DNA from 3 places in the Halobacillus seohaensis genome. Region 2 is predicted to be linked to each of the others. Evidence: predicted binding sites of a transcription regulator. Region 2 holds the regulator's gene; each other region holds the start of a gene.
The links. Region 2 encodes LexA, which represses DNA repair genes until DNA is damaged. Its sites were predicted from a motif close to CGAACATATGTTCG; they were not measured.

Region 1: the regulator LexA is predicted to act here: its motif matches at 2,019-2,032, upstream of ACFQIC_RS10580 (YolD-like family protein).
Region 3: the regulator LexA is predicted to act here: its motif matches at 4,300-4,313, upstream of ACFQIC_RS01540 (DNA polymerase IV).

Annotation. Positions count from the first base shown of each region.
Region 1 covers NZ_JBHSZV010000025.1:220,464-228,286, forward strand. The annotation lists gene ACFQIC_RS10575 (transglycosylase domain-containing protein) at 1-1,433, shown strand, start outside; gene ACFQIC_RS10580 (YolD-like family protein) at 1,658-1,999, opposite strand; gene ACFQIC_RS10585 (YwhD family protein) at 2,136-2,669, opposite strand; partial or broken gene ACFQIC_RS10590 (2-hydroxymuconate tautomerase) at 2,840-3,022, shown strand; gene ACFQIC_RS10595 (ABC transporter permease subunit) at 3,329-5,302, opposite strand; gene ACFQIC_RS10600 (YwgA family protein) at 5,424-5,924, opposite strand; gene ACFQIC_RS10605 (HD domain-containing protein) at 5,939-7,234, opposite strand; gene lipL (octanoyl-[GcvH]:protein N-octanoyltransferase) at 7,388-7,823, shown strand, end outside.
Region 2 covers NZ_JBHSZV010000004.1:16,649-24,471, forward strand. The annotation lists partial or broken gene ACFQIC_RS21070 (IS3 family transposase) at 61-117, shown strand; gene ACFQIC_RS00335 (DUF2680 domain-containing protein) at 1,471-1,794, shown strand; gene lexA (transcriptional repressor LexA) at 2,551-3,174, opposite strand; gene ACFQIC_RS00345 (YneB family resolvase-like protein) at 3,487-4,146, shown strand; gene ACFQIC_RS00350 (DUF896 domain-containing protein) at 4,218-4,451, shown strand; gene tkt (transketolase) at 4,637-6,643, shown strand; gene sirA (sporulation inhibitor of replication protein SirA) at 6,785-7,192, shown strand; gene ACFQIC_RS00365 (YneF family protein) at 7,266-7,499, shown strand.
Region 3 covers NZ_JBHSZV010000004.1:245,376-253,198, forward strand. The annotation lists gene ACFQIC_RS01520 (proline dehydrogenase family protein) at 1-442, opposite strand, end outside; gene ACFQIC_RS01525 (MerR family transcriptional regulator) at 842-1,150, opposite strand; gene ACFQIC_RS01530 (hypothetical protein) at 1,201-1,416, opposite strand; gene ACFQIC_RS01535 (beta-class carbonic anhydrase) at 2,028-2,594, opposite strand; gene ACFQIC_RS01540 (DNA polymerase IV) at 3,040-4,284, opposite strand; gene ACFQIC_RS01545 (M20/M25/M40 family metallo-hydrolase) at 4,396-5,523, opposite strand; gene ACFQIC_RS01550 (acyl-CoA carboxylase subunit beta) at 5,592-7,139, opposite strand; gene mce (methylmalonyl-CoA epimerase) at 7,147-7,823, opposite strand, start outside.

The DNA.
Region 1 (7,823 bases), on a different contig from region 2:
CGAGTTACTATTCACCGCTTGCTGATGAGGACAATGCTGAAACTCGCCAGGAAAGAATTTTAACGCGGATGAATGACTTAAAGTATATTACGAATTCTGAGAAAAATGAAGCCGTGACTGCATCGCTTGATTACTATGATCACTCAGAGGAAAACGCTAAAGCAGTGGCTCCCTTCTTTCAAGATGAAGTAGTTAATGAAGCTGCTCGTTTGCTAGATACAGATAGGGAATCAATTGAGTCTGGCGGTTTTCGTATTTATACGACTTTAAATGAGGAACATCAAGCTAAGCTTGAGCGGGCTCTTACAGAGGAATTTAATCAGGAAACTGAAATTGAGACAGCTGCTGTCGTAATGGACAATGATACCGGCGCTGTAACAGCTATGGCTGGAGGGCGTGATTATGCAAAAAGTCCTTTCAACCGCGTGACCCAGGCGAAACGAATGGTCGGATCAGCGATCAAGCCATTTTTGTATTACACAGCTTTAAAAAATAATTATACGCCATTAACGATGTTAGAAAGTAAACCGACGTCATTTGAGATCGAGGAAGGGAAAATATATAGTCCGAGCAACTACAACAATTATTATGCTGATCAAGAGATTACGATGGCTCAAGCACTCGCCCTTTCCGACAACATTTATGCAGTGCAAACAAATGTAGACCTGGGCCCGGAGAAACTAGTCGACACGCTTCGCGAATTTGGATTTGACGGAAATTTACCTGCTGTCCCCTCTCTCGCATTAGGGACAGCCTCTATCTCTCTTTATGATATGGTTGACGGTTATTCTCGTTTAATCAGTGGGTCCAAGAACGTTCAGAAACATACGATCACGAAAATCACCGACCACCGTGATCATACTTTATATGAATATGAGCCTGTTAGTAACGAGGACAAGGATAATAAACCAATTGATAAGGAAGCTGCTTTTTCCATAACCCAAATGATGACAGGTATTTTTGATCCTGCTTTAAACGGCTATACGAGTGTAACGGGGTCAAGTATCGCTGATGAGTTGACTCGTATGTATGGCGGAAAATCAGGAACGACGGATTTCGATAGCTGGATGATTGGCTTTAGTCCGCAGTACGTAATGGGTGTATGGACCGGATATGATGATAACCGTAAGATCACGAAAGCGAGGGATCACCAATATTCCAAGGAAGTATGGGCGAATTCAATGGAACAGATCCACGAGCCTTTGGCTATTTCCGCCTTCACCCCTCCCCCTGGTCTAAAGGGAGTTTACATTAACCCAGCATCCGGAAAGCTTTCCGGACCTGCTTGTCCGAAGGAGCGTCTCGTTTACATGTCTAAAGATGATATACCTAAGGAAACGTGTGAAGGGGAGGAAGACTCTGATATTGAAGAAATTGAAAAAGAATTGCAGGAGGACCCATGGTATAAGAGTGTTGTAGACTGGTTCTGGTAAACATCAGTTCTCGGACATTTGTTCTGTTTGTTAATAGATTCTTCTATTTCGGATCAAACCTTAAAAAAATATAAAGAAAACGACCGGCAATTGACCGGTCGTTTTCTTCGTCCTAGCATACATGTATATCCATGTGTTCCTTAATATTATTACCCTTAAAGCTCTTTAGTCAAGAATTGCCACCCTGAAATTTAATGAACATTTTGTGAACACACCTTATGCACTTATACAATCACAATATCTGTGATATCATCCAATTGAAACGTAACCTCTTCTTTTAAACTCTTATCGAAGGCGTAAATCTTTCGCTCTAGTTTATTGACACGATTAATTTTCAATCGCCATTCCTCATAATCGAAACCATTGTGCACACGTACATCTACCGTCAATTCATCGTGTAGTGCCCGTTGCAAAATAAAATCGATTTCCGCAGCCTTTTGCTCATCAAGAACTCCTTTTTCTACCCGTTTATCCTCTTTCCATACTTTCTTAATCATCTCTACATGCTCAGGCAGCATAAGGGAAGTCCATTTGATCGTACCTCGATCTCGTTTGTGATTATCCATTATTATCACCCTTCCGAAACGAACGTTTGTTCCTATTTCAACATACAACTTTATCTCCTACACTGTTATTTTTGGGAAATTGAGAGCTGAAAATCAGTAAAGAGCGTCTCCTCTAATTAGAGGAGACGCTCTTGGTTTATTTTATCTCTAAACTGTCTTTAAGTTCTTGATTGGTATTCTCCCAAAGTTCAGCTTTGAAATTGCGTAAGTAATCACTTAAAATTTGCTTGGACTTATCGTCCATGTGATCTACTGCGAATCGTCCTTTTAACGATTTATCCATATGATTCACATGTTCTGGCAGCAATTTATAACCACGTCTAATTTCACGGTCAACGACGACTTCACTTCCAGCTACTCCATAATAGCAAGGATTGCCTCCACGATAATCAACTGTTATCCAAACGATCCAGTAAAGTTTACCGTTTTCTACTTGCGAGCGATCAGTCGAGAAACGAATTCGTTTTTCTACAGCACTTCTAGCATGAAGAGCTCCCATATCAACAAAAGCTTCTTCTTTATTAGGATCGATAATGACCGGCGTCATATTTTCAAGACTGATAGAACCGACACCATAGCCTCCGTGCCCATCAGTGGCATCATCCTTTAAAATTGTAAATTGGTTTTTCTTTTTATCAGTGCCTTCTTCTTTATTATTAAATTCACTCATCTTGAATTGCCCCTCCTTTTAAGGTGGTTATTAATTTCATTCTAACATAGAATTTCTGCTTATTTCAGATCATAGCCCTACAACTTTTTCAAGAAAAAGCAGGAAATTCTCATTTAAAAGCGAAACGTATACTGGTGAGATATATTATAAGATTAAAGGAGAGATCGTGTATGCCAATCGTAACGGTTCAAATGATTGAAGGGCGCACAGACTAACAAAAGAAAGCGTTAGTCGAAAGTGTAACGAACTCTGTAACAGAGAATACAGGCGCACCCAAAGAAGCGGTAACAGTCGTGATTGAAGAAATGAATAAACAAAATTATGGTGTCGCAGGTAAACGCCTCATTGATTAATTAAGGAATGCGCCCTCAAGTTGAATTTCGCTTGAGGTTTTTTTAATGTTGTACCAAACGAACTCCACCCCACCATCCTCCCCTTTTGCTACCCTTAATCAAACGTTTGTTTAAGACTTCAAACTCCCCTCGCAACAAGGAAAGCAATCGTGAAATACTTCTGTCATCACTCCGTTCTCTGATAGTCTGGAGTAACAATCACTCCCATATCCGCTTTTTGATGACAAAAGCTCACTTTATAATATAAAAAACGAAAAAACAGATCACTTCACTTAACCGACTTTCAATCACCTAAGACAAATGTCCTCACTTCCATTCATTTATTTCCTTATTAGTAAAAATAAATTCTTCGCGCGAAGGATTCTCACGATCTACTGGTTTGATGCTTGTCTTCGGTTTTCTTAAAAGGCGCTGTAACCACGATTTCTGCTCGATCGGAACACCGACCCGTTGCTGCTGTACTTCTTTAATCCCTTGGATGATCAGCTGCATCGATAGAATCAGTACCATAAAACCAATTAATGGCGGTATGATGTACCACCAACGCCCGGTCATCAACGCATCCTTTGAAGCCCCAATCATCCCTGACCACTCATACGTCGTGGACTGAGGAGGATCTGCTTGCATGGGTGCATAAGACATTTTAGTACCTCCAAAATAAATACTAAAAACGCCTAGATGGATAAAAATCAACAATGTTTGAATGAATTGCTGCCCGAAAACAATGCCTGTTCGTGCACTTAAATGCGGCATCAAATGACGCCACAATAAGTGTACAGAACTTCCTCCCAGAACTTTTGTACTTAACACAAACTCTTCCTTCTTAAGAAGCTTCATTTCATTTCCAAATAGGATAACGAGCAGTGGCACAGCTAATATAGTAAGAATAATGCCTTGGTAGAGAATCCGTTCCATTTCAGTCGTAGCAAACCCACCCTGCGGCATGATTAGCACAGGAGTCAACAATAAGTAAGCAATGATCGTCATCGGCAAAAAGTGCATACCATCTATCATTTTATCAAAGACTCTTTGTAGACGTCGCGACAAAAAGAAGGCGTATGGAATGGCTAATAAAAAACCAAGCATCACCCGTAGAAACGCAATGGACACGGCAAATAAAATTGTATACTTAGCTCCTACTAACAATTGATCCATAATACTAAAGCCAAGCCGATCTGTTCCTAGGAAAACATATTCAGGTGTATGCGGAGGGGCACTTGCTAATACCCCCTCATTGTCATAGATAAGATTGTATTTCTCTACTAAAGGATCAGCTATAAGTGTATAAATAATACTAATAGCTGTTATACAAAATATAATTGCGAACCCGATCAGAAACTTACTATTCTTAAAATGGACACCGATTGCTTTGGACGCTTGTTTAATCCAGCCCCGATTGTTCTTTAATGAGCGAGACCCTATAAAGCTATTCATCTTCATATTGGTTTCTTCAGCCACTTTATTTTCTCTAAAAATAAACATCTCGGTTCCTTGGTACAGAATATAAAATGGAGTAAACAACATGGTAAGAATTAACACAGTAACGATCGGTGTGTACCCTTCAATGAAAGCATTGGTGATTCCATTAATGTTAAATATGTATTCAATCATCAATAAGCTCGAAAGTGCTCCCCAAATGATCAGCTTTGAGTGGTAAAATGTGCTTTTCACGATGTTACGCCATACATGTATATTCAAAATAAACGAACGCACCATCCCTTTACTTTTAGCCATATCGACATATGATTTCGTCATTTCTTCATCTACTTGAACAAGGATGATTTTATATAATGTCACGGTTGGCAAGACAGCCAGCGCTAGCATCGGAAGCGCATAAATCCGCTCTCCTCCCACTGTGACGAAATCCATTAACAAAATCTCACTTTGTTTGTAAAACCAAACAATAAATAGCTGAATACAGAAAGCCAACAACAAATCCGGTACAGATTCCAAAATATTAACCAAGCGCATAACGATTTGTTTTAAAAATCGGGGCAAGAAAAAAGTAACCAATGCAAGTAAAAAAGCAATAAGCACTGCCCCCACCATCGATCCAAAAAAGATGGTCATTGAATAAAAATAAGGATCCCATAAATGTTCTAAAAAAGGAACAGCATTTCCTTTATATTGGTAGGTCCACTCACCGAAATCAGTTATCGACTTCACCAACCCCGAGAGTTCATTTACATAACTCCCCAAACTAAAATAGGTTCCATTCCTAAATAAAGCCGGCGAAGCACTAATTAGAAAAATTCCACACAGACCGAGAATGTAATACATCACGAACCTGATTACTCTCATTCCGCACTCCCCCGTCATTTCCTTGAAAATTATCTCACTTTCCCAGAAAAAAAGTAAAAAAAGATATACTGAATGTCAGCATATCTTACTATTTTTTATATTAATGAATGCCTCGTAACTTCTCAATAAACTCCCAAGCCTCTTCCATATCATCTTCTGAATAATTTTGCTTACTTTTCACTGAAAATACTTTTTCAATAACTTCAGATTTAGGAAGATGTTCAAAAAAAAGCATAGTAGATGCAAGCTCAAGGAAACGGGAACTTTTCCCATTCATCATATCAATATGATCGTTTAATGACGGCAAGGATTCCTCGTAATGCTCCATAAATTCTCGCCCGGAATCCGTCACCTCATAGCGATACTGATAATAATTTTTCTTCTCTTCCATTGTTTCACTTATAAATCCAAGGTTACACATTTCTTCTATTCGGAGCGTCAATTCTTCAGAATACGGTCCGTAAAAATGAAATTGATAGCGTTCTTCAAATGGAACATCACACTTTTTCAAAATGTATATCATTTTTTGTAATCTCTTTCTGCCTACGATTCCTTCAGAGCTTGAGAAGAATTGCATGAGTTTGGCATGATTCTCCAACATGACATCTCCACTCCTTATCCATACAAAATTTCCATAATCCGTTTCTTGGTTTTACTTCGACTGGACATCCCTTCAAGGACGTCTAAAGGTATATATAATTTATGATCGGTGCGCTTTTTCCCAGAAATTGATTCCACAATTTCGGAGAGGCGTGACAATTCTTTTAATTCCTGATTCGGTTTTAGAAGATGAATAGGTAAACGTTCCCCTTCTTCACCTGGTCGATAAAAATCATAGGGTAAATCTGAACTAGAGTCGACCACTAAATAATAGTCGGGATTTAACCCTGCTTTTTGAAAGAGCTTATATAGCTCCATCCATTCAGACATTTGCGAGTTCGGATTAAACTCTATGTATTTAAACAAGCGGCGATTGACGAAACGATCGCAAAGATCAGAAAGAATCTCATCATCTTCCTGCATCCACATTTGAAAATAATAAAGCGTAATGGACTCATCCAGCCCCAAATACTCACTCAGCGTTGGCTTCTTTTTGAAAAAGGATAAAAAGTGCGTTGGCTCAAGTTTGAAATTATACCCTTCTTCATAAAGTTGTTTCGCACGATGGAGGATTTTTGATAAAATGACTTCTGCACTTCGAGTAACCGGGTGGAAGTACACTTGCCAGTACATTTGGTATCTACTCATAATATAATCCTCAACCGCATGCATGCCGCTTTCTTTAATCACCACCTGGTCTTCCATAGGTCGCATCACTCTTAATATCCGCTCCATATCAAAATGGCCATAACTTACTCCGGTAAAATAAGCATCCCGCTGCAAATAATCCATGCGATCGGCGTCAATTTGACTGGAAATCAAGCTGACTACTAGCTTATTTTTGTACGTTTTATTAATCACATCGGCCACTTTTTTCGGAAAGCCCTTTTCAACCCTCGAAAGTACTTCATTTACTTTCGTATCACCAAGTAAAATCTGTTGCGTAAAGTCTTCATGATCAAGCTTGAATACTTTTTCAAACGAATGAGAGAAGGGTCCGTGCCCAAGATCATGCAAAAGAGCTGCAGCCAAACAAAGCAAACGCTCCTCAGGATCCCAATTCGGACGATCCTTAAAATTCGTTAGAATACGGCGAACAATCTCATACACACCTAAGGAATGGCTAAAACGACTATGTTCCGCCCCATGGAAAGTCAAATACGAAGTCCCTAGCTGACGAATCCTACGTAACCGTTGAAACTCCGGCGTGCCGACTAAATCCCATATCACCCGATCCCGAACATGAATATATCGGTGTACAGGATCCTTAAACACCTTTTCTTCACTTAATTGTTCATCACGATAAGCCATCAGTTAGTCCTTTCCTCACGACATTTCTTCCTATTATATACCTTATTTCTACAGAAAAAAACACCTTTATCATTGTATGGTACCAGGTACCACACAATTCCCGCACAATTCTGTTATAATGATGCTGGCCGAATTAAAAGGAGAAAGATTTTCATGAAAAAGACGCAAAATTTATTACACCCTCATACTTACCGTTTCATCGACCAAAGCAATATGGGACCAACATTCTCAGCACTCCAGTCTTTTGCAATCGATGATGCGTTAGCTATATCCGTAGGTGAACACAAATCACCGACCACCGCCCGGCTCTGGGTACACCACAACACGATCGTGCTCGGTATTCCTGACGCCCGACTTCCCTACATCGCCGAAGCCATCGCCTATTTAAAAGAGGAAGAGTATCAAGTCGTTGTACGTAATTCAGGCGGTCTTGCCGTCGTACTAGACGAAGGTGTCCTCAATCTGTCACTGATCTTCCCAGATGCCAAAGAAGTGAACATCCACGATGGGTATGAAGCGATGGTCGAATTTATCAATCACTTATTCGCCGATCTGACCGACCAGATCGAAGCCTACGAAATCACGCAAT
Region 2 (7,823 bases):
CAGACTTTGTCTATAGAGGAACACTCGAAAGCCAGAAACACTTGATCTGGCCTTATTTGATTTGATTATGTCCCCTGGTACAATCACATACGAATTCATGGAACGCTAAGTATCTAAGCCCAATTTAATTCAAGAAGAAACATCTTAACATATTTGTCTGATTTCGTGTTGACAATCCAGTCCAACTATGTGATCACCAAAAAGAGGGTGATCACATAAATGACCACGCTTTGCCTAAAAGGGTATGAAATTGCGCGAAATTGTTCTAGGAATCGAAAAGGTATTGTTGTGTTTGTTCAGTAACACGAAGATAAACAAATGGTTGTGAATTGGTGTGATTAAACGCAAAGTGTAAAAATAAACTCATTAAATCTTAATAGTGGTCGCTGTTTCCCATTAATAATTTTCATTTTCTTAATCCCCTATCTGGACTAATCGCTTTTTATTCCTCATTTGGTCTCACATTTTTTGAAAAAAGTTTTAAATTTATTTTCTAATGGTGAAATACACTAGTAAGGTGGCACTTCGGACTGGATATTGACTGGATTTTCCTTATTAACACCGATATCTTATTTAACCTCATACTAATTCCGTAAAGTTGGAAAACCGATTATATAGGGGTTTTCACATCTTATCTTCTATTATTTATTTAATACAGGGAATGGGCGGCATGATCCAAAAATCTTTATGATAAGTATCTTGACGGCAAAAATATAGAGCTTAATCTGATCCCTTTGTTCAAAAACAAAAGTGGTGAGTAATTAGGTTCAACAAAATAAACCTTGTTGACCAAACACGTCAACAAGGTTCGTAAACCATCCAACTTTATCATAAGAGTTGAGAATAACACTTAATTAGACGGCATCAAATCAGCAATTCTCTTACTATCTTCTATGCGGTCATCACCTTGACAGGGTGGAGGTCGTGTTGGTTCGAGCCCACTCGGAATCATCTAATCAAAGCGCCGGAATGGCGTGGTTTCCCGTGAAAGGGGAAGCCGCGTCATCTCTTTTGTTTTTAACTGATGATAGTGGAAAAATAAATAAACTTGTTCTCTAGTCTAGTTGCCAAGCAACGAATGATAAATATTATACTGTTTATCCTATCCCGATTCACCCCAAAAACACCCCGAAAACACCCCATATAAGATGAAATGCCCTGATTCGGTTTGATTCGATTGAAAAGTAAAGCCCGTTAAATCAAAATATTTGATAACCTTTGATCGAGTTTCTTCCTATAATATATGTTCCGTACACAAGTACACCCTTGGGAACGTGAGCAATATCTACAAACTTATTAACTGTTAAATGCCCTGGCGCTCTAAGCGTCAGGGCATTTTTATTTGGACTTATATATCTCGGATCTAGTAGTTTATCTATTGTCCACAGTAAACAAAAGAATTACCATACGAAGGATAAATTTGAAAGTACTGCACACTCTAATAATCAAATAGGTAAAGGAGTTGTATTAATGAATAAAGTTTGGTTAGGTTTAATAGTTGCGTTTCTATTATCTATAGGAACTATGGGATTCTTACCATCAGAGACGGAAGCGGAAGGATTTTCTGATGTGAAATTAACTGAAGAGCAGCAAAAAGAGATGGCAATTCTACAAAAAGAAGCCTTTAATCAGAAAAAAGAAATTATCAACAAATATGTTGAGTACGGGGTATTTAATGAAGAAAAGGGTCTGAAAATGATTTCTAAATTCGAAGATCACTATAATAAGTTAGAACAAAATGATTTTGTGCCAAAGTGGGATCAACATCATAAAAAACATCATAAGAAAGATTAACGTGTTTAGTTTTGAAGTGCAAAATTTGAAGTCAGAAGATGAAACAAAGTTATGATTAGTAAACATATGAACAGGATAGAAACGCCATAATTAAAATGCTTGGAGCAAAAAAGCTCTGAGCATTTTTTATGATATTCTTGTTCAACTAAACCCCGGATTGTGGAATAAAAGAATGGCTGTTCCGCTGCTTTTCACCGGAGAATGGGGGTACACACCAGGTAAGCCTCCTAATTGCTGTTTATGGACTGAAATTATTAACCACAGTGGCTTTATGTCAAGGCCCTTAATTAGGCGGGCTTTATTTAAAAAGACCATCATACCTGTTTTTAACAATTTATCTAAGTGGCTCAATAGATATAACAGATATCTCATACTTTAGCAAAAACGGAGAACAATATGATTCCGATGGAAATATATGGCACGCGACTCCTTCCCCGCTGCCTCTTTCTCCACACAATCATCTCGGAATCGAGTCTTCAACAATCCTGTCTCGTTTATTGAATAACTCCTTTTTTTCTTTAATATAAATACAGAGATTTAATATATCAATATACTACTATTCTAAGTGAATCGTTTGTGCATTGTAATTAATCTAGTTTAGAACCAGTTCTAAGAAGTAACTTAAGTTACCTAGCTGACTTCTTATATTGGCAACCAATAACATAGATAAGTAGGTATTACTTGAAATGGAACGATATAAACAAAAACAGCTAGGAGCATATGGTCATTTGCTCCTAGCTGTTTTTGTTAACAAGATTAATGTACAGTACGGTATAAGCCAACGACCTTACCTAAAATGGATACATCGTTTAATATGATGGGCTCCATAGTGGCGTTTTCCGGTTGCAAGCGAATAAAATTACTTTCTTTAAAAAAGCGTTTAACAGTAGCCTCTTCATCTTCCGTCATGGCTACAACAATATCTCCGTTATCAGCAGTTGTTTGTTGTTTAACAATCACCATATCTCCATCTAATATTCCAGCTTCAATCATACTTTCTCCTTGTACAATAAGAACAAAGCTATTATCATCCGTTCCCGCCAAGGAGTCTGGCAGTGGAATGTATTCTTCAATATTTTCAATGGCTGTGATTGGTGAACCAGCAGTTACTTTACCAATTAGAGGGGCATAAGCAGCTTCTGCCCTAGGTATTGTGGATTCTTCTTCTAACTCAATGACTTCAATTGCTCTAGGTTTTGTTGGATCCCTCCGTATAAACCCTTTCTTTTCTAATCTAGAAAGGTGCCCGTGGACCGTGGAACTCGACGCCAATCCTACTGATTGGCCGATTTCTCTAACTGAAGGTGGATATCCTTTAAGTAATACTTGTTCTTTAATGAAATCTAGTATTTCTTGTTGCCTTTTTGAAAGTTTATTCATAATTGAACACCTCGAACATAGGTTTATAGTAACTACATTCTATCATGTGATGTTCAAATACACAAACAAGCGTTCGAAAAAGGTGTTGACAAGAACAGACGTTCTTATGTAATATAACCATCAAAAGCGAACAAATGTTTCCAGGAACGTTTGTTCTAAATGACGAGGAGTGGAACTATGTTTAATAAACTTTCAAAATTAGATGTGACTTATATTTTATTATTTGCTGCTAGTTTAGTGTTTCTATACTTTTCTATGGTGACTAGCGTATAGTACGCTTGAAGGGAAGCTTTAGAAGAGAGGTAGAGATGCATGAAAGCTATTTTATATTGTCGAGTAAGTACAGAGAAAGAAGAACAAATGAGTTCGCTAGCCAGACAGAAATCTGAATTGATAGCGATGGCCAACAAAAGATCTATCGAAGTTGTGGATTGTATTGAAGAAAAAGCGAGTGGATATGAAATAGAAAGAGAAGGGGTTTTCCGGCTGCTTGAGCAATTTGCTAAAGGCGAAGCGGATTTGCTACTTGTTCAAGATGAAACAAGGTTAGGACGGGGAAATACCAAAATTGCTTTGTATCACCAACTATATAAATTAAATGTACGTGTTTTTTCTTTAACAGATGATGGGGAAATAAGAATGTCAGAATCTGACTCTATGGTCTTACAAATTGTAGGTGTCGTTGAAGAATATCAACGGAAGATCCATAATATGAAAATAAAAAGAGGGATGAAGAAAGCTGTTGATAATGGATATAATCCTCATGATAATTTATCGAACCAACACCTTGCTCCTGGTAGGGAAAGGTTAGCATTTCCAGTCGAAGAGGTTGTGCGTCTTAGAAACAATAACTTAACATTCAATGAGATAGCAGCGACATTAAGAGGACTAGGATATGATGTTTCAAAGGCAACGGTACATAGAAGGTATCAGGAGTTTGTCACACTTGAAAAAAGTGATAGGGAACGTTAGTATATACAGAAGACAAATGTCGACAGGCTCTTGTCTTTCTATGTATTCTAATACCAAAAGGAGTTTCTTATATGCTTTCAAACGAAAAGTTAAATCGCATAAATGAACTGTCACATAAATCCAAAGATCAAGGATTAAATGAGGAAGAAAAGCAAGAACAACAAGAACTTCGTCAGGAATATTTAAAAAACGTACGCAAATCTTTTAAGAATCAATTAAAAGGGATGACAGTAGTAGACCCTGAAGGTAAAGATGTCACTCCTGAAAAGCTTAAAAAAATGCAGGATAATGAGAAAAAAAACTAAGGCATTAATATAACCGCACTCACCCTAAGTGCGGCCTTTTTGTTTAATAATTTATACTAAGGGAACAATAAAATTCGGAACATTTTATCACGTAATTCGATAACTATGCTTGTCACTTAAGCATTTTCATTATAGGATAATATATGTTACATATACGTGAATTTGAAAGGGGAAATTATTTAATTATGGCAAACAGCCTCGAACAAACATCTATTAACTCGATCCGTACATTAGCAATTGATGCAGTAGAAAATGCAAACTCTGGCCATCCGGGAATGCCAATGGGCGCAGCTCCAATGGCGTATACTTTATGGACGCAATTTATGAACCATAATCCAGGTAACTCTGATTGGTTCAACCGTGACCGCTTTGTTTTATCCGCAGGGCATGGTTCCATGCTTTTATATAGCCTGCTACACTTATCAGGCTACAATGTAACGATTGATGATTTAAAGTCATTTCGTCAGTGGGGTTCAAAAACTCCTGGACACCCTGAATTTGGTCATACAGATGGTGTAGAAGCAACAACTGGTCCTCTTGGACAAGGTCTTGCTATGTCAACTGGTCTAGCTATGGCAGAAGCACATCTAGCTGCTAAGTATAATCGTGATCAATACAATGTTGTGGATCACTATACCTTTGCTATTTGTGGAGATGGTGATTTAATGGAAGGGGTTTCATCTGAATCAGCTTCTCTAGCTGGGCATCTAGGATTGGGTAAACTTATCGTCCTTTACGATTCTAATGACATTTCTTTAGATGGTGATCTTGATCGCTCGTTTAGTGAGAGCGTAGAGAAACGTTATGAAGCTTATGGATGGCAAGTGATTCGTGTAGAAGATGGAACGAATACTGAGGAAATCACAAAAGCGATTGAACAGGCTAAACAAAACAATGAACAACCAACTATGATTGAAGTGAAAACAGTTATTGGCTATGGTTCTCCTAATAAGTCGGGTAAATCTGCATCTCACGGAGCCCCTCTAGGTGAAGAAGAAGTTCAATCTACTAAGGATTATTACAAGTGGGGTCATGATCCATTCCATGTTCCAAATGAAGTTTATCAAGATTTCACTAACAAAGTGAAAGAAAATGGTGAACAAAAAGAAGCAGAATGGAATGATATGTTCAAGCAATATAAAGAGGCTTATCCTCAGCTGGCAAGCGAACTTGAATCAGCGATTGCTGGCAGACTTCCTGAAGGCTGGGTAAATGAGTTACCTTCTTTTGAGCCCGGAGAACATAGTCCGGCAACTCGCGCAGCTTCTGGAGAAGTTATTAATTCATTGTCTAAATCAATCCCATACTTTTTCGGTGGAAGTGCCGACTTAGCCGGTTCAAACAAAACATCAGTTAACGGTGAGGAAGATTTCACTCGTGAAAACTATGCAGGCCGAAACATTTGGTTTGGAGTTCGCGAATTTGCTATGGCAGCGGCATTAAACGGAATGGCTCTTCATGGAGGATTGAAGGTGTACGGAGGAACTTTCTTCGTATTTAGTGACTATTTACGCCCTGCATTAAGATTATCTGCCTTAATGGATCTTCCCGTGAATTACGTTTTAACACATGATTCAGTAGCAGTTGGTGAAGATGGGCCGACCCATGAACCAGTTGAGCAGCTTTCTTCATTGCGTGCAATGCCTAATTTATCCGTAGTTCGCCCAGCTGATGGTAATGAAACGAGTGCAGCATGGAGAATCGCGATAGAATCGAATACAACACCTAACGCTTTAGTTCTTACTCGTCAAGGCTTACCAACCTTAGAGGGAACAAAGGAGCTAGCTTATGAAGGCGTGAAGCGTGGAGCATATGTTTTAAGTGATTCTGATAAAGACACTCCTGATGGTATCTTATTAGCATCTGGTTCAGAAGTTCAATTAGCTGTTAATGCTCAGTCGGAACTGAAGACCAAAGGTTACGATGTCCGAGTTGTGAGCGTTCCATCATTTGATCGTTTCGAAGTCCAGGATAGCGAGTACAAGGAAAGCGTTCTTCCTAACAATGTAAGGCAGCGTCTTGCGATTGAGATGGGAGCTTCCTTTGGATGGGAACGTTATGTAGGTTTAGATGGATCCGTTATCGGAATTGATACATTTGGAGCATCAGCCCCTGGAAATACAGTCATTGAAAACTATGGTTTTACTGTAGACAATGTAGTAAAGCATGCTGAGAACCTTATGAGTAATTAATACTAAAACTACTGCACAAATTTGTGCAGTAGTTTGGTTTGGTATAAGGAATTTTGACAAAAGTTGCCCTAACTAGCTGACATAATGTGACATACAACTCTCTCTTTGCTCGTTATAATACTTGCAAGGAGGGATGGTCACATGCAATTTGCAGTGTATGCAATTAAGCGAGAAATCACTCATCATTACTATTATAAAGTTGATTTGTTAAAGCGATTCTTCGAAGAATGCCATGCTTTCTCAGATTCTATCATTTATAAGAAGCAACTAGATTATATTACGAGCCATTTCTCTTATAAAGAATGGCTGAAAAAAATTCATGAAAATCAAAAGCATTTAAGTGATCGCATATTCGATTGTGAAATAATTTATGATATACTAGAAGGTAAGAACTGCTGTTGTTTATTTCAGTGTGACAGCCTCTGGCAAGCAGAAAGGGTTTTATTTCAACCGCTACGAATGTGCAATCAATCGTTTTTTATTATAGAGGAAAGCGGCGAGCATTACGGATGGATTTCCCCTCTTATACGTCAGCGTCTGTTATCGTAAATGCTCTATTGTATTCCAATGAGCCTTTTACTATACTGTTATTTGAGACAACACGAAGGAGGAAGACGTTGATATGACTTTGGGCATCGTATGGATAATCGTGATTGCCGTTTTAGCTCTAATAGGTGGCGTAGCTTTAGGCTTCTTCATCGCTAGACGGTACATGATGAACTATTTGAAAAAGAACCCACCGATTAATGAACAGATGTTACGTACACTGATGATGCAAATGGGCCAAAAGCCTTCGCAAAAGAAAATCAATCAGATGATGCGTTCAATGAACAATCAAACGGATCAAAAGAAATAATGACATTGCCTCAACCGCTTGTTATAGCAAGGGTTAAACATGTCATCTAATATGGTATTTATGATGAACGAAAGAGTAAACATCCTTGTTGACTTAATCTTTCATCAATAATTACCATAATATCGATTAATCATTCAAAAGCCACTTTTCCTATTGAATTCTTAACCAGAATTTAATGGAGAGTGGTTTTTATTATGGCATTCGAAAGACATAACTTAGTAAGTATGCTAGCCAATTGATAATTAGCTAGCATACTTACTAAGCTCCTGCATACAAAGATTATAGGTGCCTTTTGAATAATTATCCTTTTAATTTTATAAATTT
Region 3 (7,823 bases), 230 kb from region 2:
GATAGGATTGAATAACCGTCCCTAAGTTACTATACCTGTTTTTCAAAGTTTTATAAATTTCTAGAGTTGTTCCACTTCTTGAGGAATCCTCCATGTCGATTGTTACTGTGATCCCATATTGCTTTGCTTCTTCTAAAATGAGTTCCATATTATCCAATACTACATTTTGGCTAATATCTAATCCTAAGGAAGTTAATTTCAATGATATTTCTGAATTTAATTGATGATGAGCAATGGCTTGAATACTTTCAATACACTCCTGTGTACGCTCCCGTGCTTCTTTTTCAGAATTCACAAATTCCCCTAAATGATCAACGGTAACTTGCAATCCCTCATAGTTCAACTGCTTAATTAACGGAATTGCTTGGGAGAATGTCTCCCCTCCTACAATCTTGTCAGCCCCAAATCTAGAACCAAATCGCTTTGCTAAGCGATCTAACATTCTGTTGTTGGAAAGGTATAAGAAGAAGTTCTTACTAATGACTTCCAAGATCACCACACCCTTTCATCTACATTTATTAAACCATGTGGATTTTAAATTCATAGAATTTTATCTATTAAGAAAATTATAACTATTTTCGCCCGATTATGACAAGGTGATTGGATCACAAACATTACTCCTTCATTTTGTGCGAATAACACAATAGCGATCACTCTAATTCCTAACAAAGAAAAAACCATGGATTTTGGAAACTCCATAGTTAGCATTTTACCTTATTAAAGATGGATTTGTTTTGTGAAATCGTTGACTTTCACATTTCTTCTACCTAATTGATAATCAAACAAGGAAAACAGATAGTTTGATAGCACTTCCTCGTCAAACAAGGAATTTATACAACAATTAAAATTTCTTCATGTTGAACTGTGCATTTAATTGCCCCTGAATCATTTGATCGCGAACAGTTTTTTTCTTATTTTCATTAAGCAGTTCCTTTTTAATTTCGTAAGTTTGTATTCCTTCCTCTCTTTTATTTGCAATTTCCATGAGCAATTCGACATCTGAAAACGAATATTTTCTTGTACCTCGTTCTGTTCGTTCTGGAAAGATTAATCCACGAGATTCATAGTATCGAATCATTCGTGCAGATAGACCTGTTAATTCATTCACAACTCCAATCGTGATGACTTTCTTATCTCTATAAGAAGACATGATTTACTCCTTTTGCCGACCATTTAATTGATATCTTTATAGGAATCCCCTTAGGTATGATGAACTTGTTTCACCATCGCTTTTAGTTCGCTTACTGTTAACGAGCAGCTTTGCCGCTCTTTATCATCTAAAATTCCAGCGTCTATAAGTTGGTTTATATAATGGTGTTTAATCTCTTCAACTGCATTTCGTAACTGATTTGGCTCTGACACTTCCATTAACCAATTATTATCTTCTTCCAACTTAGTTCCTTTGAATGGTTCCATTTATGAAATTCCTCCTCATAATTAAACTCGATGCTAATACCAGGATTTTTACAAAAATGGAAATAACGATAGTGTTTCAAACGTTCCAAGCAATAATAACCAGCAGGGCTAAGTCTAGGTCCCACCTAGGGACTTTAAACAATACTTATTCCTCTCCTTTTTCTTTTGTTAGTATCAGCATAGAGTATTTCAATGACAATGTCAGTTATAATGTCAGAAAACCTAACACAGTTTTTTGATAACTCTGAAAATATGTAAGGAATCATAACATGTCTTACCTTTCAAAATTTTTTACCCGATAGCATACTTTTACTCTTATTGATGATTACGTTCATTTCAATAATGATAAGGAGTGAAGAGGAACGATGAGACTGCTGTGGAATACGGATGAGTTAGAGACACCGCACAGATCGAGAAGGTTTGACCAGTACGTCATTCGTCCGCGGGAAAGCGAATCGCCCCTAAGCCCCTTTATCTGTTTCTAACAACGGAACTATGATTCTATTCTTATGATATTTCTCAACACAAAAAAGCAGTTCAATTCATGTGCGAATTGAACTGCTACTCTTAATAACCCTACTTACAAATTAATGAACAGTGTTTAAACTGAGTCACACTTCTTGATAACCATTTAGAATTCTATTTAACTTTCCTGTTTCAGGATCAATAACTAGCCCGTGGACAGGTAAATCTCTCGGCATAAGTGGATGATTATGAATCACATCCGCACTTTGTTTCACACTGTCTTCTACACAGTCAAAGCCTTTTAGAAACTTTTCAAAGTCAACTCCAGAATACCTTAGGGTTTCTAACTTCTCTTCTGACACACCTCGGTTTTTCACCTTTTCGATAAGGTTTTCAGCTTTTAAGCTAGCCATACCACAGTCATAGTGACCGATCACACAAACTTCCTCTGCTTCTAGTTCATACACAGCTAAAAGAACACTTCTCATAATACTTCCAAACGGGTGAGAAACCACTGCACCAGCGGTTTTTATAATCTTAACGTCACCATTTCCAACATTTAAAGCTTTTGGAAGCAATTCTACTAAACGAGTATCCATGCAAGAAATAATAACTAGCTTTTTATTAGGTAACTTACCTTTTTGGTATTTCACATACTCTTTGTTCTCTACGAACTCTTCATTAAAAGCTAAAATTTCATCTACTACTTTCATACAGCATCCACCTTTACCTATTTATTAAATCTCAATTGTTATTTAGTTTACAGTTTTTATACCTAATTGAAAAGTAGAAAACAAAATATTCTACTTCTGGTTGGCTTCCAATCTCTCTATGCCTTTTAGTGGCAAGCAGATAAACTTAAAATCAGGACTTTATTCGTAGGTTAAATCAATCCTTTTCCTTCGTTTCTGCCTTGCCATAATGGGAATAAAAACATATACCACTTCAAATACAATCAGTACAACAGTCCTACTCCCAGCTTGAGTATGTATACATTAAAGAAGGAGGTGCCCGCTATGAGTAAACTACGTTCAATCCTTTATAAGACAGCTCTTTAAAACATTATTCCTTCAGAACTTAAAAAAACCCTCGAACATCGATTAATGCATTGTCGAAGGTAGATATATTAGTGTTCATATTTGAATAACAACAAATCTTCTACTTCTTATAATCATCCAAGAAATCTTTCTGGAAACTTGTCGTGACATTGTGATCAGTGGAATCTTTCAAGGTTCGAAAAGTGTTTTTTCCATACTTCTCTGTCAATGTCTCTATGACCTTGTATAATTTTTCCTTGCTCGCATACTGTTCATAATTGAAAAGGTCTAGTTGCTGTGTGACCTCAGACTTCTCAGCTAAGTCTTGTGCAGTCACACCTAATAACCTCACGGGAGTTTGATTCCAATGTTTATCGAAAAGCTCGACAGCCATTTGAAATAATTCATCGCTTGTACCAATAAAATCCTGTAATTGCTTACTTCTAGTTACGGTTCTCCTATCATGATAACGAATTGTCAATTGAACGTTTTTTGCTAATACACTTTTGTTTTTCATTCTAGCTTCCACTTTGTTCACTAAACGGCGAAACACTTGGCGAATTTCTAGATCATCCGTTGTGTCTTGAGCCAGCGTAGTTGATGTTCCAATTCTCTTAAATTCGTGAACAGCATCAGGATCAACAACACGATCATCAATTCCATTTGCACGGTTTATAAGTCGCTCTCCGTTTATTCCTAATAAATTTTTTAATTCAAATACGGGGTGGCTAGCTAGATCTCCAATCGTTTTAATATTAATTTTTCGTAATTTCTCAGCTGTCTTCTTGCCTACTCCGTACATTTCTTCTATAGGTAATATCCACAATTGTTGAGGTAAATACCTTTTCCTTAATATTGTTATGCCCATAGGTTTTTTCATATCGGAAGCCATTTTAGCTAAAAATTTATTTGGCGCAATGCCTATGCTACAGGGTAAATCTAATTCTTTCTGAATTCGATTTTGAATCTTTTCGGCAATTTCAGGTGGTGAACCTTGTTCATGGCACCCGGTAATATCCATATATCCTTCATCAATCGAAACAGGTTGAACAACATCAGTTACGTTTGCAAGGATTTTGAACATTTCTTTGGAAGCTGTTCGATAACGTTCAAAAGTTGGCTGCATCACAATTAAATCTGGACACAGTCGCTTTGCTTCCCCAACGAGCATGGTGGTCTTCACACCATACCTTCTAGCTTCATAGCTACTTGTAACGACGATTCCCCTACGTTCTTCAGGGTTTCCGGCAATGGCTAATGGCTTCCCTTTTAGTGAAGGATCAAATGCCATTTCCACAGAAGCGTAAAAACTGTTCATATCCACATGAAAAATGACCCTGCCATTTTTCGGGTACCATTTTGACATGTAATCCTTCCTTTTCGAACGGTTGTTCTTATATTGTAACATAATTTGTCGCGATCAAAATTACAAAAAATATTAAAAACAGTCATGTTTTATCACATGACTGTTTCGAAACTACTGTTCTCCTGCTTCTATGATAATAGCTGATACCAATTCTGCTATCTTTTCTAATTCAGCAACAGGTATTTTCTCATTTGTCGTATGAATTTCTTCATAACCAACAGCTAAGTTTACAGTGGGGATATCAAATCCTGCAATAATGTTAGCATCACTTCCTCCACCACTGGTCAACAGCTCGCTTTCTCGTCCGATTTTATTTGCCGCCGCTCGAGCTACTTCTACAACTTGATCTCCAGCTTCATGTTTAAAACCAGGATACATAATTTCAATCTTCAGCTCAACTTCCCCGCCCATTTCTTCAGCAGTTTCAGTAAACGCTTGTTTCATTTTTTCCACTTGGGCTTCCATTTTTTCAGGAACTAACGAACGAGCTTCAGCTAAAATTTCTACGTGATCGCATACGATATTTGTTTGTTGGCCACCCTCAAAACGACCAATATTTGCTGTTGTTTCTTCATCAATCCGCCCTAGAGGCATTTTTGCTACGGCTTTTGAAGCAAGCGTGATGGCAGAGACTCCTTTTTCAGGTGCTACACCAGCATGAGCTGTTTGGCCTTTCACAACGGCATTGACTTTAGCTTGCGTTGGAGCTGCAATAATAATGTTCCCAACTTTTCCATTACTATCAATTGCATAACCATATTTTGCCTGTAAGTGTTTGCTGTCAAGTGCTTTTGCGCCCACAAGTCCACTTTCTTCACCAACTGTAATGATGAATTGCAAATCACCATGTTCAACATTTTGTTCTTGAAGACTGCGGATCGCTTCCAAAATCGCCGCTAAACCTGCTTTATCATCTGCCCCAAGAATTGTAGAACCGTCTGTTACTATATAGCCGTCTTTCACAGAAGGATTGACCCCAATTCCTGGTACTACGGTATCCATGTGGGAAGTAAAATAAATCGTATCAGCATCACTCTTTGTACCTTTTAAATTACAAATTAAATTCCCTGCTCCATGACCAGTCTTAGACTTTGCATCGTCTTCAATGACTTCAACCCCCAAATCCTTAAATTTCTTTGTTAATACCTTTGCAATCTTTGCTTCATCTTTAGTTTCTGAATCAATTTTAACCAATTCTATAAACTCTTTTAATAAACGTTCTTTGTTAATTCTCACCATCTATAGGTTCCCCCTTCTATGTAACCGTGTCCACTTAGTACGTTAGCGGAACACATTAGGCGTGTCAATTATAGCGGGATATTTCCATGCTTTTTATACGGACGGTCTTCGTGTTTGTTTTTCAACATATCTAAAGCATTAATTAGGGTCAATCGCGTTTCGCGAGGATCGATCACGTCATCAACCATACCTAACCCTGCAGCCACATAAGGATTTGCGAATTTTTCTCGATATTCATTAATTTTTTCTTGCTTTTTTTCTTCAGGATTTTCACTTTCTCGAATATCTTTGGCAAAAATGATATTCGCAGCCCCTTCAGGACCCATAACCGCAATCTCTGCATTCGGCCAAGCATATACAAGGTCTGCCCCTATAGATTTACTGTTTAAAGCAACATAAGCTCCTCCATAAGCTTTTCTCGTAATAACCGTTAGCTTGGGAACAGTTGCTTCAGAATAAGCGTACAAAATCTTAGCTCCATGACGAATAATTCCCCCGTGCTCCTGTTTTATACCAGGGAAGAAGCCCGTAACATCTTCAAACGTAATGATTGGAATATTGAATGAATCACAGAAACGAATAAAACGAGCAGCTTTATCACTTGAATCAATATCAAGTCCCCCAGCCATATATTTAGGCTGATTGCAAACTAAGCCCACCGACTGACCTTTTAAACGGGCGAAACCCACGACGATATTTTTGGCAAAATCTTTATGAATCTCAAAAAAAGAATTAGTATCTACCACTTCGTCAATAATGATTCGTACATCATAAGGACGAATCGGGTCAAACGGAATCTTATCGATTATGTCCGGACAATAGTCATCATCCTCTCCTGCAGCTAATCGTGGAGGTTTCTCCTTACTATTGGGAGGCAAATAGCTGATGAGATCGCGGACTGCGTCGAGAGCCGTCGCCTCATCTTCAGTTTTAATATGGGCATTACCACTTAGTGTATTATGTACATGAGCACCACCTAAGTCTTCAGCAGAAATATTTTCACCAGTCACAGTTTCAATAACTTTAGGTCCAGTAATAAACATTTGTGATGTTTTCTCAACCATAATCACAAAGTCTGTGATAGCTGGGGAGTATACAGCCCCACCAGCACAGGGACCTAGGATCACACTAATTTGTGGAATAACTCCTGAATAGATGGAATTTCGATAAAACACTTGACCGTAGCCATCTAGCGAGGAAACACCTTCTTGTATGCGAGCTCCACCTGAATCATTCAGTCCAATAAAAGGTGTTCCATTTTTAACAGCTAAATCCATGGCTGCTGCAATTTTCTTTGCATGCATTTCTCCAAGGGCTCCGCCAAATACAGTAAAATCTTGAGCAAATAAATAAATTGGACGTCCTTGAATTTTTCCAAACCCTGTGACTACACCTTCTCCTGGTGCGTCTTTTCCATTCATCCCGAAATCATCATGACGGTGTTCGACAAAAGGGTTCAGTTCAATAAAACTATCTTTATCAACTAAATAGTCAATTCGTTCCCTAGCTGTCCATTTACCTTTTTCGTGTTGTTTTTCGATGCGTTCGTCTCCGCCACCTAATTGTACTTGTCTACGTTTATCATAAAGTTCAGAAATTTTATCATAAATATCCATGTTGTTTTCAGTCCTCCTGTTTCGGTTGACATAACTCATACATAACGCCCCCGCCTGCTTTTGGATGTAAGAAAGCAATTTGGCTGTTATGGGCTCCCTCTTTCGGTTCATCATGAATAAGCTTAACGCCTTCTTCTTTATACTGCTGTAATCGCTTGTCGATATTATCAACCTCTAAGGCAATATGATGTATACCTTCACCTTTATTATTAATAAACTTACGAATAGGGGAACGATCATCAGTCGGTTCTAACAGTTCGATTTTTGTCTCGCCAATTGGCAAAAATGCAACACGGACTTGTTCCGACACAACTTCCTCCACTGCTTCAATTTGCAACCCTAATGTATTCTGATAAAAAGGAAGAGCCAATTCTAGGCTTTCCACTGCAATGCCGATATGGGAGATTTTTTTAGGTGGCTGTCTCGTTTCATGATTCATCATTTGCTTGATGAAAAGAGCTATTGAGTCAGTATGTGAGCCGCTTGTAAAAATTTTTGTTACTCCTTTTTCTTCTAAGTAAGTGATATCTTCTGCAGGGATAACCCCTCCAGCAATCACAGGGATATCTGAAGCAGCTTCATTCGCAAGCGCTTCTACCACTTTAGGAAAAAGAGATCTATGCGCTCCTGAAAGAGAAGATAAACCAACTACATCCACATCCTCTTGCACCGCGGCCCTTGCAA